DNA from 3 places in the Rheinheimera sp. MMS21-TC3 genome. Region 3 is predicted to be linked to each of the others. Evidence: predicted binding sites of a transcription regulator. Region 3 holds the regulator's gene; each other region holds the start of a gene.
The links. The regulator sigma-54, encoded in region 3, starts transcription at its own class of promoters, with help from an activator protein. The targets are predictions, from matches to a motif close to TGGCANGNTNCNTGCTT.
Positions count from the first base shown of each region.

Region 1 (4,242 bases), 380 kb from region 3:
ACGACAAAATATGACGTCAAATTTACCAAGTAAACTATAACTATCTAATAAATTTAAATGGCGAAAACTAACATTATTTTTTACTTCTGGCTTTAATTGCATCAAACCCTTGCCGCTATCGGCAAAAAATCGGCTACGTCGCTCTGGCGATAAACCTCGAGCTAAAGCTAAACCGTCATATTCTCCGCGCCGACACTGTTCAAGCATTGTCGTTGAAATATCAGTACCTAAAATACTTACATTTAATTGTTGCGCAGCGGTTTTTAACTGTTGATATTCCAAAACAGACATAGAAATTGAGTAAGGCTCTTGGCCGCTAGAGCTAGCAGCTGACCAAATTTTAATATTACGCTTAGTTTTTTCTAACTCAGGTAGTATTACCTTTTTTAATAATTCAAACGGATAAGTATCACGAAACCATAAGGTTTCATTAGTAGTCATGGCATCAATAACCGCAGTTCTTAATTGCCGTTCTATAGGGTTTAATGTTTTTTGCACTAATTCAGATAGTGAGTTAATTGCAAAGCGTTGCATTAAAGGTGCTAAACGACTTTTAACTAAATATTGCTTATTTTCACCTAAAACTATGCCACATTGCAGTTCTAAGAAATCACAAAACTGTTTATATTCTATGTCATACAATTCTTTATTTGACACACGTTACCCTTACACTATTTGTAGCCATTTCTGGACAGACTCTGCCAGTTCGTTAGGATTAAATTTGGCAATAAAGTCATCAGCCCCTACTTTTTTAACCATTTGCTGATTAAACACGCCACTTAACGATGTATGTAAAATGACATGTAATTGCTGCAGTTTTGGATCAGATTTAACTTCTGCTGTTAAGGTATAACCATCCATCTCTGGCATCTCAATATCTGAAATTAACAAACCAATTTTTTCAGTGACACAGTGGCTGCATTCTTGCGCAGTTTGTTGTAAAAACTTTAGTGCTTCACGGCCATTGTTTACCAACTCCATCTGTACCCCTAAGCTTGCTAATGCACGCTTTACTTGGTTTCTAGCTACTGCAGAGTCATCGGCAATTAAAATGATTCTATCGCCTAAGTCCTTCGCTATACGCTGAGTATCCATTGGGCTGGTCACAGTAGTCGCTGAGGGTGAGATTTCTTCTAAAATTTTCTCAACATCTAAAATCTCTATTAATTCGTTATCTATTTCTGTCACTGCAGTTAAATAACTTTGTTTGCCTGTTGCTCCTTGTGGCGGCGGCATAATGTTTTCCCAGTTAATATTAATAATACGATCAACGCCATTAACTAAGAAGCCTTGTACCGAGCGATTATATTCAGCAATAACAATAAAGCTATTACTAATATCACTAATGGCTCTTCCGCCAGTAGCTAAACTTAAATCGATAACAGAAATAGCTTGGCCACGAATATAAGCAATACCTTTTACATACTTGTTTCGTCTTGGCACCGCAGTTAAAGGCGGGCATTGAATAACCTCACGCACTTTAAACACGTTAATACCGTAGCGTTGGCGACCAGCCAATTTAAATAACAATAATTCAAGCCTATTTTGGCCGACTAATTGTGTACGTTGATTGACTGAGTCTAAAATCCCTGCCATTAGCTACCTCTTTTTTTACTCTACAAAACACAAACCACATAGATTAATTGGACTTAGGCGCGATTCTTGCTTGCTACCTTGCTATATTGATATTTGTATATTATCGCATTAATTAATAAAGCATAGCTGAATCCATATGAAAAAGTACCAATATTTATTACATCATTTAAAGCAACTATACTTAACCTTACTGTTACTAGCCGTTTCTTTTAATGCTATGGCTCTAGAGTATACGCCTGCAGAGTTAAGCCAAGCTGCGGACAATTGGCTTAAACAAGAATTATCCCAGCTTAGTAATGGTGAATTATTACCAAAATTTGTGCCACTAGATGACCGAATTGGCATTAAAAGTTGCACAGAGCCCATCGACTTTAGCTTGTCACAGCCTATTAGCCAGCGGCAAAACACTATTCTTATTCAATGTCTAAGCGGTGACCAATGGAAGCTGTATTTATCTGTCCGTATTGATGAAATAGTACAAGCCGTTATTTTAAAGCAAAATGTTGCTACAGGTGCCCAAATTACGGCCGATATGTTAGCATTCGAGACCCGTGAACGACGCTTTGTGCGCGGCAGCTTAGTATCAGAGCCACGCCAAATAATTGGCGCTAAAGCAAAACGCTCATTAAGTATGGGCCAAATGATGACATTACAAGATGTTTGCCTTGTGTGTAAAGGTGATCTTGTTACAATATCTGTTAGTAATAATGGGTTAAATGTTGCTGCTAGTGGTATAGCGCAACAAGATGGCAGTTTAGGCGATACCATAGAGCTGATAAATCGCCAATCAAAACGCCGCGTGCGTGCTGAAGTGACAGGTGTAGATCAAGTGAGCGTTCAATTTTAAATTATTTTAATAATTTTACTCAAGTTTTCTTAAGTCTTGCCGTTAAGCTGTACATAGGGATCTGTATTAAGGTAATGAGGTTAGATTATGGCTATTAATATCAACAATTTGCAAAACAACACTCAAGTAAAAGCAGACAAGGTTGAGCAACAAACTCAACGTCAGCAAACTAGTGTGCAGCAAAATGCCAGCCAAGTGCCGAGTCAAAAACAAGACTCAGTATCGCTGACACCACAAGCGCAGCAAATGACAAAGCTGACTGAGAAAGCTAGTAATAGTAGTGGTATCGACCAAGAGAAGGTTGATAAAATTAAGCAGGCAATCAGTGAAGGTAAATATAAAATTAACGTTGAAGAACTAGCAAAACGTATTGTTCAGTTTGAAGATGAGTTATTCGGCCATTAATGACTACTGATCAAGCCTCTACCCTATTAAAGCAACAACAACAGCAGCTGGATTCGCTGCTGTTATTGTTGCGGCAAGAACTTGCCGCGCTATCTGAGCGTGATATTGCCAATATTGAAAGACTTACTGCTGAAAAAAATCATCTAATAGCACAAATAGAACAAACCGATAATGCTGTTGCTCAGCTACCTAACTTAGCCGACATTAAACAGCTAAGCTGGTTTAGTGAAAGTGTGGCTAAAATTGATACCGTACTAGCTGATTGCAAACAGCAAAATGAAGTTAACCAGCAAGTGCTTGAGCAAAGCCAATTAATTCTAGAAAGATTTAAGAACGCACTATTATCCCAAAAAGGTAAGTCAGGATTAACCTATACCAATAAAGGCAAGCCTTCTGTCGATAATATAGGCAAAGGAATTAAAGCCTAACTACCAAACCTAACTAATTATAATAACGGATCCGTTTAATCTTTTGCGTTGGCACTGTGGCTTGATATAGCTGATATACCTGTTCAAAGTCTAATTCTAACTCAGTAATATATACCTCATCCACCGCGTAGGTTTTTAGCACTTTTGCTCCTTTAATCACCCCTGATACCGATGCGGATAAAGCACTATTAGTTATTACCATGTCTTTTAGGTTTGATTTTGCGTCAACTTTTTGGCCGTATACCATTTCTGTTAACTCGCGATAGGCTTCTAGCTTTGATGCTGTCATAGCTTGCAGCATTCTTTGCTGCTCAGTTTCGCCTGATTGTAATCTAATAGGCGCATAGCCTACTGCTAGCAGTACTGGAAAACTTTGTGGCACAACCTGAGCATATTCAACATAACGGCTATTCATAGGCGTGCATGCTGTTGTTGTGACTACTAAGCCTAAGGTTAGGCTTAAGGCGTATAAAACAGTTTTCATTTCGCAGTATTCTCGTATTCGTTATACACTAATACAGTATTAGCAATATCTAAGCCAGATATAAGGCATGCATTTTGCTTTACATTAATTAAGTGTCAATCGTTGGCTAGGAACTCTATGAAACACTCTATAAGACAGAGCGCAGTTATATCAAGCTTAGTATTATTACTATTTACCGCCCCCAGCAAAGCAGTATGGTACGAAGCAACTGGGCAAGCGCAAGTTAAGCAAGGTGATCTAGCTCAAGCTAGGCATATTGCTATAAATGATGCTTTAAGTCGTGCTGCACTATTCGCCGGAGCCAAGGTACAAAGTAGCCAACAGGTCTTAAACGGCGTTTTACAACACTCAATGCTAGATATTAACAGCCAGTATCAAGTTAGCCAGCTGCAAGTGATGTCTGAAACCCAAAGAGGTAACCTATTAACGGTTGTTATTAGAGCAGATCTTAACGCCAACAGTTCAGAGCCAAGTTGCCAAGC
Region 1 covers NZ_CP135084.1:2,677,355-2,681,596, forward strand. The annotation lists gene RDV63_RS13005 (protein-glutamate O-methyltransferase CheR) at 1-657, opposite strand, end outside; gene RDV63_RS13010 (chemotaxis protein CheV) at 667-1,596, opposite strand; gene flgA (flagellar basal body P-ring formation chaperone FlgA) at 1,733-2,443, shown strand; gene flgM (flagellar biosynthesis anti-sigma factor FlgM) at 2,531-2,848, shown strand; gene flgN (flagellar export chaperone FlgN) at 2,848-3,276, shown strand; gene RDV63_RS13030 (LPP20 family lipoprotein) at 3,290-3,760, opposite strand; gene RDV63_RS13035 (flagellar assembly protein T N-terminal domain-containing protein) at 3,878-4,242, shown strand, end outside.
Region 1: the regulator sigma-54 is predicted to act here: its motif matches at 1,652-1,668, upstream of flgA (flagellar basal body P-ring formation chaperone FlgA).

Region 2 (4,242 bases), 380 kb from region 3:
GATGAAATTGTCTTCACAGGTGATACTTTATCGCGTGGCAACATCACGTTAGACAAACCAGCAACTAGCATGAAAATTAGTATAGAAAATGATAAAGGTGAAGTTATTCAAAGCTTTAGTGTTGACAACCCTAAAGTCGGTAAGAATGACTTTATCTGGGATGGTAGCCATAACGGCACAGGCTCTGAAGTCGATGCTGACGCCGTTGAGGGTGATGAAGACGTTGTCAATCGGGTTAAAGCTGGCGTTTATAAAATAAAAGTCGATGTTGCTTATACTGATGGCTCTAACAGTAGCTTGCCAGTCAATGTTTATACCCCTGTTGGTAGTGTAAGCATGAATGGCGGTGCTAATGGCAGCATTATGCTCAACCTTCTTGGGTTAGGCGCAGTGAAATTAAGTGACGTGTTAGAAGTATCTTACGGTTAATAATTCAGAATGCTTACAAGCAAGTAGAGGTAAATTATGAGTTTTAATATTGCACTAAGCGGCATAGCCGCTGCACAAAAAAATTTAGACACCACAGCGAATAATATTGCTAACGTTAATACCACTGGCTTTAAAGAGTCCAGAGCTGAGTTTGCCGATGTATATGCAACGTCAATTTTTGCCTCAGGTAGAACCAAAGTGGGCGATGGCGTATCAACTTCAACTGTTGCCCAGCAATTTAGCCAAGGCTCATTGCAGTTTACTAATAACTCTTTAGATTTAGCGATAACAGGTGAAGGCTTTTTTGCCTTAACGCCAGATAGGTCATCGCAAGATTTAACGTACACCCGCTCAGGTGCCTTTAAATTAAATAAAGATAACTTTATAGTAGATAATAACGGCAACTTCTTGCAGGGCTTTTCAGTTGATCCAGTAACGGGTGAAAATCAGTCAGTAAGTTTAAGTACAACTCAGCCAATTTCAATTCCAACCTCAGCTGGTGCGCCAAGAGCAACTTCTAATATTTTCTTAAGTATGAACTTAGATTCAAGAGCAGTACCAACCGATGGCGCTCCCTTTGACCCTACAGATCGCGCAACTTATAACCACTCTACGTCGGTTACGGTTTATGATAGCTTAGGTGAAGCTCATACAGCGACAACCTATTTTAGAAAAATGGCTACGCCTACTCCGCCAGCTGCAGCAAGCTGGGAAACCCGATTAGTCTGGGATGATAATACTGCAGACCCAATGGTTCCAGCACCTGTAGCACCGGCAACCCGTAACCCTAACTCTTGGTTTGATGGCCAAACATTGCAGTTTGATTCAAACGGTAATTTGATAGCAGGATCACCTGGTCCAACAATAGCAGTAGATATGGCAGCTTTAAATGATCCTGCAAATGGTTATTTAACGAATGGTGCCCAGTACTCTGCAGATGTTGTGGTCAATTTTAGAGATGCGTCTGGGGTAAAATTACCTACGCAGTATGCCTCTAATTTTGATGTGCAGAATTTAAGCCAAGATGGTACTACAGTAGGTAACTTAACCGGTGTTGATATTGACTCTTTTGGCCGAGTATTAGCTAGCTATAGTAACGGTGACTCGTCGTATTTATCGCAAGTTACCTTAGTGCGGTTTGCTAATGTGCAAGGCTTAAAGCAAGTTGGTAATACCTCATGGAAACAGAGTATTACGTCGGGCGAGCCAATAGGTGGCCAAGCTAATACCGGTACTTTAGGCTCTATTAATTCGTCTGCGCTGGAGCAGTCAAACGTTAACTTAACCACAGAATTAGTTGATTTAATTAGTGCTCAGCGTAACTTCCAAGCTAACTCTCGTGCCCTTGAAGTTAACAGTACCTTGCAACAAACGGTATTACAGATCCGCTAATCTTTATCTACACACAGCACCGTCCTTATGGCGGTGCTTTTTTATGTCTGTTTTATACCTTATCTCTGCATTACTTTTTTTCGTTTATCTGTCAGATTTAGTCTACTGCTTAGTTTGTGGCATTGTTCTTGCTTTATTTTAAGTAATAAAGAAAGCAAACAAGTAAAGCACAGCTTGGAGTAAGCAATGGATAAACTGTTATATATCGCCATGAGCGGTGCCAAAGAAAACATGAATGGTATCGCTGTACGAGCGAATAACCTTGCAAACGCAAGTACCGTTGGTTTTAAAGCCGATTTAGAACAAGCGCGTTCTATGCAAGCCTTTGGTACAGGTTTACCCACTCGTGTTTTTGCATTAACTGAAAATCCCAGCCAAAACTTTGACGCTGGCGCTATTATGACAACAGATAGAGAGCTAGATGTTGCTATTCAAGGCGACGGTTGGTTTGGCGTCTTAGCTGCAGATGGTACCGAGGCTTATAGCCGCTCTGGTAACTTACAAATAAATGCTAATGGCCTGCTAGAAACAGCTAATGGCACCTTAGTAATGGGGGATAACGGTCCTATCCAATTACCTTTACCCTTAGCTAAAGTGGAAATTGCTTTAGATGGCACAGTCAGTGCCTTACCTCAAGGTGCACCCGCTAATGCAATGGAAGAAGTTGGCCGGATTAAATTAGTTAAACCGCTAAATAGTGATATGGAAAAAGGTAACGACGGTTTATTTAGGCGCAAAGATGGTCAGTTAGCTCAAGTTGATATTAACGTCAGTTTATTAAAAGGCGCAGTTGAGGGCAGTAATGTCAGTGCCGTCGGTGAAATGACCAGCATGATAAGTTTGCAGCGTCAATTTGAGCTGCAAGTAAAAATGATGAAAGCAGCTGAAGATATGGATCAGAAGCAAAATCAATTATTAAGAATAATGGGCTAACCCGCCTGTAATATTTATGAGCTAAGGCTCAGGAGGCTTATATGCATCCAGCATTATGGATAAGTAAAACCGGTTTAGATGCTAAGCAGCGTGATATTTCGGTTATCTCAAACAACTTGGCTAACGCCAGTACAGTTGGCTTTAAGAAAAGCCGAGCCATTTTTGAAGACTTACTGTACCAAAATGTTAACCAACCTGGGGGCGCGTCGTCGCAAAACTCAGAGCTACCTAATGGCTTAATGATAGGCGCTGGTACTAAAGTCGTGGCAACCCAGAAAAACTTTACCCAAGGTAATATGATTACTACAGATAACAGTTTGGATCTGATGGTACAGGGCCATGGCTTTTTTGAAGTCTTAATGCCAGATGGCAACATCTCTTATACCCGTAATGGTCAATTCACGGTTAATAGTGAAGGTAGCTTAGTGACCTCAGGCGCGGGTTATCAAGTGCAGCCTAATATCGTCATTCCACCTGATGCTAAAAGTATAAGCGTGTCACAAGATGGCCAAGTTTCAGTACAAATAACGGGTCAAGGTGAGCCGGTAGTGTTGGGACAGTTGATGGTAACAAACTTTATTAATCCAGCTGGTCTGGAACCTATTGGTCAGAACTTATTTAGTGAAACAGGCGCCAGTGGCGATCCGGTGCAAGGCGTGCCAGGCCTAGAAGGCTTAGGCATAATTGTTCAAGGCGCCTTAGAAACATCTAACGTTAACGTAACCGAAGAATTAGTAAACTTAATTGAAAGCCAAAGGGTGTATGAAATGAACTCTAAAGTTATTTCATCGGTAGACCAAATGTTAAGTTTTGCTATTCAGAAGCTATAACAGGAGTAACCACGATGCGATTAATTAAAGGGTTAACGTCAATATTAATGTCTGCACTGATATTAACGGGCTGCGCCTCTTTACAAGAGCCAATGGCAGATGATCCTAGCTATGCCCCCTTAGTGCCCGAACCAGCGGCACGGCCGGTTATGCAAAGTGGTTCTTTATTTGCTCAAAATCATTCTAATAGCTTGTATTCAGACAATAAAGCACGGCATGAAGGTGATATTATTACCGTATTGTTAGTCGAAAAAACCCAAGCTAGTAAAAAGGCTAAAACAGAAACCAAGAAAGACAGTGCTACATCCTTTGACCCTATGGTTGGTTTAAATGGTGGCCCAGTAACCATTGGCGGTAATGTACTGCAGTTTGGTGCAGGGTCAAAGTCTGACTTTAAAGGTGACTCTAAGGCCGACCAAAGTAATAGCTTAACTGGCAATATCTCAGTAAATGTGTTGCGGGTACAAAGTAACGGTAATTTAGTTATTCGAGGTGAAAAATGGTTAACCCTAAACACCGGTAAAGAATATATCCGTTTAACAGGGGTTATTCGCGCTGAAGATGTTGATGTTAATAACACGGTTGAATCAACTAAAATTGCCAATGCCAGAATCGAATACAGTGGTACTGGTGCGCATCATGGTGGCCAATCACCAGG
Region 2 covers NZ_CP135084.1:2,671,690-2,675,931, reverse strand. The annotation lists gene RDV63_RS12990 (flagellar hook assembly protein FlgD) at 1-429, shown strand, start outside; gene flgE (flagellar hook protein FlgE) at 466-1,821, shown strand; gene RDV63_RS12980 (flagellar basal body rod protein FlgF) at 2,008-2,754, shown strand; gene flgG (flagellar basal-body rod protein FlgG) at 2,796-3,584, shown strand; gene flgH (flagellar basal body L-ring protein FlgH) at 3,599-4,242, shown strand, end outside.
Region 2: the regulator sigma-54 is predicted to act here: its motif matches at 1,939-1,955, upstream of RDV63_RS12980 (flagellar basal body rod protein FlgF).

Region 3 (4,242 bases):
TAGAAATGCTATTCCCTGACAACCGTTTACAAAATAATCAACCAGTGCGTGTAATAGGTAAAGGTTTTATTATTGAAGGTGTAGGCATTCAGGCAGACTTAACCAACAAAACCTTACACTTATTACAACATAATAAAACGGTATACCAAAATGAAAGCTAACTATATTACAGCCACAGCTATATTGTTAATAACATTTAGCTCTATTGCCGCTGTTCCAGATTACAAGCAACAAATTCAAATTGACGCCGATAACTTATCTTCGATCAAAGAAGATGTTTTGACATACCGCAACAATGTCATTATTACTCAAGGCTCAATGAAAATGACTGCTGATCTATTAGAGATTGATGCCAGTGCTGGTAAAGGTAATGAAGTCTATCTTGCTACTGGCCAACCAGTAAAATATTCACAACGAATGGAAGATGGCAAACTCGTTACTGCTGAAGCTAAAAGCATGCGCTATGAACCATCAACACGCATCCTAACTCTTAGTGGCGACGCCGAGCTGGCACAGAGTGGTAGCGTAGTTCAAGCATCAACTATTCGTTATAACGTTGAAAAACAGCAATTGAATGCCGATAGTAATAAGACCAAGCGCGTAACAACTATTTTTACGCCAGAGGAAAAAGATAACCCATGAAGTTAGTCGCAGCACATCTGGCCAAAAGCTATAAAGGCCGACAAGTAGTAAAAGATGTCAGCCTAGAGGTCAATGCCGGCCAAATAGTTGGCTTACTCGGCCCCAATGGTGCCGGAAAAACGACAACTTTTTATATGATAGTAGGCTTAGTCCCCTCAGATAAAGGCAGCATAACCCTTAATAATGAAGATATGACTTTTGAGCCTATTCATGCCAGAGCCAGAAAAGGCATAGGTTATTTACCTCAAGAAAGCTCTATTTTTAGAAAGCTTAGCGTGTATGATAATTTAATGGCTATTTTACAAACGCGCAAATCTTTAAGCCGCGCTAAGCGTGAAGAAATAGCAGATGAGCTATTAGAAGAATTTCATATTGGCCATATCAAACATAATTTAGGTATGAGCTTATCGGGTGGTGAGCGGCGACGAGTAGAAATTGCTCGCGCTTTAGCAGCCGAGCCTGCTTTTATTTTATTAGATGAGCCTTTTGCTGGCGTTGACCCTATTTCAGTTTTAGATATCAAAAAAATTATTCAACATTTAGGCCAACGTGGTATAGGTGTCTTAATTACCGATCATAACGTACGCGAAACACTAGACGTCTGTGAAATAGCCTACATAGTTAGTCATGGTGAACTGATTGCCTCTGGGCCACCACAACAAGTGCTAGCTGACCAAAAAGTACGAGATGTATACTTGGGTGAGCAATTCAGGCTATAGTTTTAAGGCAATTCAGGTATAGTTAGTTAAAGCTAGCCAATACCAATATCACTTGTGTTTCAGGAGATTAGTAGAAGTAAATGAAGCCATCTTTGCAACTTCGCTTAGGACAACAGCTGACCATGACCCCTCAGCTGCAACAGGCTATTCGCTTATTGCAGCTATCCACTATTGAGTTACAGCAAGAGATCCAAGAAGCTTTGGATGCGAATCCTTTATTAGAAGCAGATGACGATGCAACACCCTCAGCGGATGAGTCTTTACAGCAACACAGCCAAAAATCAGATGACAACTCAATAAGCAACGACACTAAAGTTGACAGCTCTGAAACAGATGCCAGCGAAGCCTTAGCAGATCAAAATATTAAAGAAGACTTACCCTTAGACAACGACTGGGACAACTTAGTTAGCGCCACTCCCGTTAGCTCTGGCAGTAGTGGTAGTGATGATGATACCGCTTACCAAGGTGAAACTAGCGAAAGCTTACAAGATTACCTACGTTGGCAAATGTATTTAACGCCTTTTTCTGAAATAGACTTAGCTATAGCTGAAGTAATTATTGAAGCTATCGATGACAGCGGCTTACTCACCATCAGCTGTGACGATATTTTACAATCGCTTGCTATTCCAGGCATAGAGGCCGATGAAGTAGAAGCTGTGATTAAACGGATCCAGCTATTTGACCCTATTGGCGTAGGCGCTCGCACGGTGCAAGAATGTTTGCTGGTGCAATTGCGTCAATTTTCAGCTGATACGCCATTTTTAGCCGAAGCCCAGTCTTTATTATTAGAACATAGTGACTTATTAGCTAATAGGGACTTCCGTTCTTTGATGCGAGTGACTAAACTCAAAGAAGACGAACTAAAACAGGTGATGCAACTTATTCAAAGTTTAAACCCACGGCCAGGCGCCGATGTGATAAAACAAGAACAAGAATACGTCATCCCTGATGTTAGCGTCAAAAAAGTAAAAGGCCGCTGGCAAGTCGAGTTAAATGTTGACGCCATGCCTAAAATTAGAGTTAATCAGCAGTACGCTGCCATGTCTAGAACAGTAAAAAGCAGTGCCGATAGTCAATTTATACGTTCACATTTACAAGAAGCAAAATGGTTTATAAAAAGTTTAGAAAGTAGAAACGAAACCTTATTAAAAGTGTCTAACTGTATAGTACAACAACAACAAGCATTTTTTGAACATGGCGAAGAAGCCATGAAACCAATGGTATTAAATGATGTTGCAGAAATGGTCGGTATGCATGAGTCAACCATTTCACGCGTTACAACCCAAAAATACATGCATACACCTAGAGGAATATTTGAACTTAAGTTCTTTTTCTCTAGCCATGTAAGCACCGAAAGTGGCGGTGAGTGTTCTTCTACTGCAATTCGGGCTTTTATTAAAAAATTAGTGGCGGCGGAAAACCCGGCCAAACCATTAAGCGATAGCAAAATGGCCGAAATTCTTTTAGAACAAGGGATAAACGTTGCAAGGCGCACTATAGCCAAGTATCGTGAGTCATTATTTATTCCACCGTCAAACCAGCGCAAAACCTTGATGTAAGTAAGCCAAAAAAAGGAATATGTCTATGCAAATCAATCTAACTGGTCGTCATGTTGAAATCACACCCGCATTAAAGGAATATGTAGACACTAAGTTCGCAAAATTAGCTCGACACTTTGAGCACATCACCAATATAAATGTGGTTCTCACTGTAGAAAAACTAAAGCAAATTGCTGAAGCTAAAGTTAATTTAAGCGGCGCAGAAGTATTCGCTATCTCAGATGATGAAAACATGTATGCAGCCATTGATCAGCTTATCGACAAGCTTGATCGACAAGTCATTAAACACAAAGAAAAGTTAATTCGACACTAATTAAAATATGATCAATTTAACCACCATGCTTACGGAGAACTGCACTAGAAGTGCAGTTCTTTTTAATAGTAAAAAGCGTATTTTGGAATATATTGCCGAGCTAGCACAACAGCAATTACCTGAGATAACTGAATACAGTATTTTAGAAGCCTTAATGGCGCGAGAAAAATTAGGTTCTACAGGTATAGGTGGTGGTATTGCTATCCCCCACGGTAAATTAAGCAGCGTGGTTAAGCCAATATTAGTCTTTGTTGTTAGCAAAGAGCCTATTGCTTTTGATGCCGTTGACAACCAACCTGTCGATATTTTCTGTGGTATTTTAATCCCAGAAGATCAATGCCAAACCCATTTAAGCACTTTATCTAGCCTAGCTAAATTGCTAAGCCAGAAAGAGCTAACCAAACAAATTCGTAATGCAGAAACTAATCAACAATTATATCAATTACTAATAGATTATTGTGAGGCGAATGCAGAATGATGAAACTGTTAGTGGTAAGTGGTCGCTCTGGTTCAGGCAAATCTGTTGCGTTACGAGTAATGGAAGATCTAGGTTATTACTGCGTAGATAACATCCCTGTTAATTTACTGCCTACTTTAGCCACAGCTGTCATGGGCCAATATGAACGGGTTGCTGTCAGTATTGATGTGCGCAACTTGCCAGAAGATCCTGATGATTTAACAGAAATTCTCTCCTATCTACCACACAAGGTAGAACTACATATTTTATATTTAGACGCCGATCACAGCACTTTAATTCGCCGCTTTAGTGAAACGCGCCGTATGCACCCTTTATCACACAAGGCTATGTCGTTAGACGAAGCCATTCTGCGTGAGCAGCAACTACTTGACCCCGTCGCTAGCAGTGCAGACTTATATATTGATACCACAGAGCTAAATGTGCACCAGCTAGCAGAGCAATTACGGGAACGTATACTCGGCCAAAAAACTGGGCGCTTAGTTATATTATTTGAATCTTTTGGCTTTAAATACGGCATACCCAAAGATGCCG
Region 3 covers NZ_CP135084.1:3,053,870-3,058,111, forward strand. The annotation lists gene lptC (LPS export ABC transporter periplasmic protein LptC) at 1-161, shown strand, start outside; gene lptA (lipopolysaccharide transport periplasmic protein LptA) at 151-642, shown strand; gene lptB (LPS export ABC transporter ATP-binding protein) at 639-1,361, shown strand; gene RDV63_RS14840 (RNA polymerase factor sigma-54) at 1,442-2,920, shown strand; gene hpf (ribosome hibernation-promoting factor, HPF/YfiA family) at 2,946-3,233, shown strand; gene ptsN (PTS IIA-like nitrogen regulatory protein PtsN) at 3,259-3,711, shown strand; gene rapZ (RNase adapter RapZ) at 3,711-4,242, shown strand, end outside.